Regions from separate parts of the Megasphaera sp. An286 genome, predicted to be linked through region 1. Evidence: riboswitches for the same ligand, from Rfam matches in the RefSeq annotation. Region 1 holds a riboswitch; each other region holds the start of a gene.
The links. A riboswitch is a leader RNA that binds a small molecule or an ion and turns the genes downstream of it on or off. The one in region 1 is predicted to bind S-adenosylmethionine.

Region 1 (2,197 bases):
GGTAGATAGCCAGGACTTTTTTATACGTTTCGTTATTGGCTTCATCTTCGCGGACGACCATGATGTTAGCGTACGGCGAATCCTTGTCTTCTACGAGGAGGGAATCCTTCTGCGGGTTTAAGCCGGCCGGGATGGCGTAGTTCGTGTTGACGCAGGCCAAGTCCGTATCGTCGAGGGAACGGGGAATCTGGGCGGCGTCGAGCTCGATGAATTCGAGGTGCTTCGGATTGTTTACGACATCCGGTACGGAGGCGTCGACGGAGGTGCCGTTTTTAAGGGTGATGAGGCCGACTTGCTGCAGGAGCAGGAGGGCGCGGCCGCCGTTGGTCGGGTCGTTCGGAATGGTAACCTTAGCGCCGTCGGCGACTTCGCTGATGTTTTTATATTTGTGGGAATATACGGCCATGGGCAGGATAATGGTCTTGCCGATAGAGGTCAGCTTCATGCCCTGGTTTTTGACGACGTTGTCGAGGTAGGGCTGATGCTGCATGGAGTTCATATCCAAATCGCCTTCGGCCAAGGCTTTGTTGGGCTGTACAAAATCGTTGAATTCGACGACCTTGATGGTCAGGCCTTGTTTTTCTGCTTCTTTAGCTACTTGTTCCATGACTTCCGCATGGGGGCCGGCCGTTACGCCGATGGCGATTTCCTTTTTGTCGGCCGAGCCGCTGTCGGAGCTGCCGCAGCCGGCGGCAAATACGCAGGTCGCGGCGATGAGGGCCGCAGCAAGGAGTTTTTTGATAGAAGAGTTCATGAGTTGTTCATCCTTTCTGATACTGAATCAATCACATGGCAAGAGGCAGGATGGCCTGCCATAGGATGGGCCGGCGATGATACGGGTAAAAAGAAAAGCCGTCGACAGATGACGGCTTTGGTTACGTATGTGTTCATCTGTCGGATGTATCCGCTGGACTTGGCACCTATCCCATTTGGGGGTTGCCGCAGCGTCATAGGGCCATTCCCTCGGCTGCTCTTGATGAAATCAATATATGATTGTTGATAAAAATCATACCATCTCTTGTGCCGAATGTCAATGTTTTGGCAGCAGAATTTTTCCGACGACAAAAGACGGAGGCAGGATTCCTGCCTCCGCTTTTGGATGTGTGATGGTGTCTCGTTATATATGGTGGTTTAGTAGTTATCGTTTTTCAATTCAAAGAAAGCTTGCGGATGGGCACAGACCGGGCATACTTCCGGAGCTTCTTCGCCTTCGACGATAAATCCGCAGTTGCGGCATACCCATGTTTTCGTCGCCGGTTTCTTGAAGACCGTGCCGTTTTCGATGTTGGCCAAGAGGGCCAGGTAGCGTTCTTCATGGTGTTTTTCGATTTCCGCTACTTTTTCAAACAGGTAGGCGATGTGTTCGAAGCCTTCTTCTCTGGCTTCTTTTGCGAAGGTCGGATACATTTCCGTCCATTCGTAATGTTCGCCTGCGGCGGCATCTTTCAGCGCGTCGATGTCGTTCGGCATGCCGTCGTTGAGCAGTTTGAACCAGATTTTAGCGTGTTCTTTTTCGTTGTTGGCTGTTTCTTCAAAGAAGGCTTTGATCTGTTCGTAGCCGGCTTTTTTCGCTACGCTTGCATAATAGGTGTATTTATTTCTTGCTTGGGATTCGCCGGCAAATGCTGCCATTAAGTTTTTTTCAGTTTTGCTTCCTTTTAATTCCATATCGATACCTCCATAATTTCATACGTAAACTCGCAGCCTGTGCTGCCTCTTGTCAGGTCTCTTTCCTGACCTCTGAGTACATTATACTCTATTTGCAAAATAAAATCAATGGATAATAATTATTTTTTAATAAAATATGAAAAAAATTATTCTTTCACTGTGTCCGACTCAGAGCGCCGCGGCTCTTTGGCATCGTCAGTGTGTTTCGATTCCGTGTCCTTGCTGCTTTCGCGGGATACGGAACGCTTCGGCTCGGAAACGGCCTGTTCGGCATCTTCGGCCTTAGAGGAAAGCCTGCTTTCGGCTTCCTTTTTTATGGCGTCGATGTCGGCGTGGGACGAGGAGAACGTTTCGAGGGTGTCGTTCAGCGTGTCGGACAAGGTGCTCTGCGTATCTTTCGCCGTGTCGGTCAGGTCGCCGTACTTTTCCTTGAGATGGGTTTCCAGCTCGCTGACTTGGCCGGGATACATCGTTTTCAGCCGTTCGAAGAGCTCGGCCTTTGAGGCGTTTCCCCGCTTGACCGCTTCTT
Region 2 (2,197 bases), on a different contig from region 1:
TGCAGCCGTTTGGCCGTCGTATTGATGATGATGTCTGCTACCATAGCCCTGCTCCTGCGTTTGTATAACATAAAGATAGGGACTTGACGAAGCAAGCCCCTATACATTGTATCATATTTAATTCAGCCATGCCACCTGGAAGGCATGATTCCTCTGAGATGGTCCAGTCTTATAAGCCGGCTTCCTGACGGAGAACGTCGGCTTTGTCGAGCTGTTCCCAAGGCAGGTTCAGATCGTTGCGGCCGAAATGACCGTAAGCGGCCGTCTGTTTGTAAATCGGGCGCTGCAGGTCGAGCATTTCGATGATGCCGGCCGGACGGAGGTCGAAGTGTTTGCGGATCAATTCGACAATCTTTTCGTTTTCGACTTTGCCCGTACCGAAGGTTTCTACGTGGATAGAAACGGGATGGGCTACGCCGATGGCATAGGCCAGCTGGATTTCGCATTTATCCGCCAAGCCTGCGGCTACGATGTTCTTCGCCACATAGCGGGCTGCATAAGCTGCCGAGCGGTCTACCTTTGTGGGGTCCTTGCCGGAGAAAGCGCCGCCGCCGTGACGAGCCATGCCGCCGTAGGTGTCGACGATGATCTTGCGGCCCGTAAGGCCGGAGTCACCCTGAGGACCGCCGATGACGAAGCGGCCTGTCGGGTTGATGAACAGCTTCGTCTGGTCGTCGAACAACCCTTCGGGAAGTTCCGGCTTGATGACGTATTCGAGCAAATCTTTTTCAATCTGTTCGCGCGTAACTTCCGGGCTGTGCTGAGCCGAAATGACGATGGTGTCGATGCGGACGGGCTTGCCGTCTTCGTATTCAACCGTTACCTGCGTCTTTCCGTCCGGACGGAGGTACGGCAGCGTGCCGTCTTTGCGGACCTTGGCCAGACGGCGGGACAGGCGATGAGCCAGAGAAATCGGCAGCGGCATGTAGTCGTCCGTTTCGTTCGTCGCATAGCCGAACATCATGCCCTGGTCGCCGGCGCCGATCGAATCGAATTTATCCGTCGTGCCGGATTTCTTTTCCTGCGCTTCGTCGACGCCCATGGCGATGTCCGGGGACTGTTCGTCCAGGGAGACGAGGACGCCGCACGTATCGCAGTCAAAGCCGTATTTTGCGCGGGTATAGCCGATGCTGCGGACCGTTTCGCGCACGATGTGCGGAATATCTACGTAGCACGTCGTGGAAATTTCGCCTACGACGTGTACCATGCCCGTCGTTACGAGAGTTTCGCAGGCGACGCGGGCGTTTTTATCTTTTTCCAAAATTGCATCCAAAATGCCGTCAGAGATTTGGTCGGCCATTTTGTCGGGATGGCCTTCGGTTACGGATTCAGACGTAAAAAATTCACGATTCTTTGCCATTATATCCTCCTTATGCGTTCAAAAAAAATCCCCTCTGAAAAGAGGGGTATGTATCAGCCCATCTTTCAGTACGCTACACTGTTGGATTTAGCACCTTTCATTCACTGAAGGTTGCTGCTGCATCATCGGGCCAATCCCTCCACAGCTCTTGATGGTTAAATATTTTATTCACTTGACCTATTGTATACTAACAAGAGGAATTATGCAAGACCTATTCGAAAAATCATGGCCTCGATTACTGATTTTTTTTGGCTAAAATCGCCGCGGCCCGTTCTACGATGACCGCCGCCAGGTCTTCCTTGTCCATTTTCTCGAGCTTTTCCATCGAGCCGTCAGGGAACAGGAAGGTGGCGATATTCGTCGTGCCCTGGAAGCCGGCCCCTTCGGCGCTGACGTCGTTGGCGACGAGCATGTCGAGGTTCTTCTTCTTTAACTTAGCCGTGCCGTACTCGATGAGGTTCGTCGTTTCGGCAGCAAAGCCGATGAGAACCTGATGGGCCTTGCGCTGGCCCAAGCCGTACAGGATGTCCGGGTTTTTAGCCATCGTCAAGGTCAGCGTTTCGTCGGATTTCTTGATCTTATTCGCTGCCGGATGAGCCGAACGGTAATCGGCGACAGCAGCCGACTTGATGACCAGATCGCAGTCGTCGTAATACGAATCGACGGCGGCCTTCATGTCGTTGGTGCTGCCTACGTCGATGCGGCGCGCTACGCCGGCCGGCGTCTTCAGATGGTCGTTGCTGCCGGCGACCAAGGTGACGTCTGCGCCGGCAAAGGCTGCGGCTTTAGCGATGGCAAAGCCCATGCGGCCGCTGGAATGGTTGCCGATAAAGCGGA
Region 3 (2,197 bases), on a different contig from region 1:
ATGTTCGAAGACATGGGCTCGTTCGCGGCCCGGCGTTTCGTCGCCCCGCAGGGCCAGGATATTTTCGATGCCCGCCTTTTTCAGCTCGTCCAACGTGCGCAGGGCGTCATCTTCGGTCAGGTAGATACAGGGCATATGAGCCGCCGTTTCGCAGCCGTAGGTGTGCTTGATAGCCGAGGCCACTTCGACGGTGCGGTTGCCGCCGCTGCCGCTTCCGCTGGCGCCGCAGGTGACACTGATGAAATCGGGATAAAGCTGGCTCAGCTCGTCTAAAGCGGCGTAAATCGTCTCGATGGGCGTATCCGGCTTGGGCGGGAAGACTTCAAAGGAAAAGACTGTTTTTTTGGCAAATAATTCATTTGTGCGCATATATATTGCTCCTTGCTGCATAGCTGACAGGGGGTAAGCACGAGTACAGCCGCGTGTTTTTGTTTATATTATATCATGAAGTATGGCCGTATGTATAACAAAAGGGCCTGGAACGAGGCCCTTTTGCATGAATATATATGTGTGTTGTATTAGAAGCTGGGCAGAATGGCTCCCTGGTATTTGTCTTCGATGAATTTCTTCACTTCCGGAGACTGGAGGGCTTTGACGAGAGCCTGGATTTCCGGGCGGTTTTCGTCGCCTTCGTGGATGGCTAAGATGTTAGCGTACGGCGAGTCTTTATCTTCGAGGAAAATCGCGTCCTTCAGCGGATTGAGGCCGGCTTCCATGGCGAAGTTCGTGTTGATGACGGCGATGTCTACGTCGTCAATGGAGCGGGGAATCTGGGCGGCTTCCAATTCGACGAACTGGAGGTTTTTGTCGTTTTTCACGATGTCCTGTACCGTAGAGGTGATGCTGCCGTTATCCTTCAGGGAAATCAGGCCGGCCTTCTGCAGGATGAGCAAGGCCCGGCCGCCGTTGGTCGGGTCGTTGGGGATGGCGACCTTCGCGCCGTTTGCCAATTCGTCCAGTTTGGCGACTTTATGGGAGTAAATGCCCATCGGTTCGATGTGGACCTTGCAGATGGCCTTGAGCTGCGTGCCGTGTTCTTTATTGAACGTTTCCATGTAGGGGCCGTGCTGGAAGAAGTTGGCGTCCAGCTCCTTGTCGTTCAGGGCCAGATTCGGCTTGACGTAATCTGTAAATTCGATGATCTTCAAATCGATGCCGTCCTTGGCTAAGAGGGGCTTGATTTCGTTTAAGATTTCCGCGTGGGGAACGGGCGTCGCGCCGACGGTCAGGACCTTATTCTGCGTCGACTCTTTGCCGCCTGCCGGGGCGTCGCTGCCGCAGCCGGCGGCCAATACGGCCAGCGCGCAGAGAGCCGCAGCGGCCAGGACGGTAAGTTTTTTGAAATGCTTCATAAATGATTCCTCCTAAATATAAAATGATATGGCGTAAGACCGTTTAGCCTTTTATCCCATGAAAAAAGCCCCTTTCCCAAGAGAAAGAGGTATCGTCGCAGGGTCTTTATCTCTCGGAAATCAATCCGCAGGAATTAGCACCGTCGTTATCGGTTGCCGGGCTTCATTGGGCCAGTCCCTCCGCCGCTCTGGATAAAAGGATGTAAAATTGTCTTGAACATAGTGTATCATGAATCTCAGATTTGTCAAATTGCTATATTTGCATAGCCTGCCGGCCTGATATGACGAGAACGAAAGTAACGGGCAGAACGGCAAAAATGTGATATAATCAAAGGACGAGATATTGCATTAGGAGGTAATACGAAATGGAATCGATTCAAGACGTAGTAAAAAAATACCAGCAAGGCGGTAATAACTGTTCCGAAACGGTATTAAAGGCCTGCAATGAATATTACGGCCTCAACCTGTCGGACGACGTGTTCCGCATGGTATCGGTCATGGGCGGCGGCGTCGGCGGCTCGGGCTGTCTCTGCGGCGCCCTGAACGGCGCCTGCCATATCCTGGGCCTTCTCGTAGGCCGCAATACGCCGGAAGAAAAGACCAAGGCGGAAATCTACGCTCCCGTAAAGGAATTTTATCAGCTGTGGATGGGTAAGTTCCACGCGTCGTGCTGCCGCGTCCTCAAGAGCCCGGCCAACGGCGGCCCCGTATCCTGTCCGGAGCTCATGGTCGGTACGGCGGAGCTCCTGGCGGCCTTTATAGAAGAAAAGGGATTGCTTAAAAAATAAAGACATGGAAAAGACCTCGTACGGCGTCGTACGAGGTCTTTTTTTGCGGGTTTATTT

Region 2: another riboswitch for S-adenosylmethionine. It lies ahead of metK (methionine adenosyltransferase); the one in region 1 lies ahead of B5F80_RS05925 (MetQ/NlpA family ABC transporter substrate-binding protein).
Region 3: another riboswitch for S-adenosylmethionine. It lies ahead of B5F80_RS04505 (MetQ/NlpA family ABC transporter substrate-binding protein); the one in region 1 lies ahead of B5F80_RS05925 (MetQ/NlpA family ABC transporter substrate-binding protein).

Annotation. Positions count from the first base shown of each region.
Region 1 is NZ_NFIY01000010.1:2,869-5,065, forward strand. Features, by position in the region: gene B5F80_RS05925 (MetQ/NlpA family ABC transporter substrate-binding protein) at 1-754, opposite strand, end outside; SAM riboswitch class I at 885-983, opposite strand; gene rbr (rubrerythrin) at 1,132-1,668, opposite strand; gene B5F80_RS05935 (hypothetical protein) at 1,815-2,197, opposite strand, start outside.
Region 2 is NZ_NFIY01000004.1:94,477-96,673, reverse strand. Features, by position in the region: gene priA (primosomal protein N') at 1-44, opposite strand, end outside; gene metK (methionine adenosyltransferase) at 170-1,360, opposite strand; SAM riboswitch class I at 1,416-1,518, opposite strand; gene coaBC (bifunctional phosphopantothenoylcysteine decarboxylase/phosphopantothenate--cysteine ligase CoaBC) at 1,596-2,197, opposite strand, start outside.
Region 3 is NZ_NFIY01000006.1:89,561-91,757, reverse strand. Features, by position in the region: gene metF (methylenetetrahydrofolate reductase [NAD(P)H]) at 1-369, opposite strand, end outside; gene B5F80_RS04505 (MetQ/NlpA family ABC transporter substrate-binding protein) at 519-1,352, opposite strand; SAM riboswitch class I at 1,456-1,551, opposite strand; gene B5F80_RS04500 (C-GCAxxG-C-C family protein) at 1,718-2,140, shown strand; gene B5F80_RS04495 (hypothetical protein) at 2,192-2,197, opposite strand, start outside.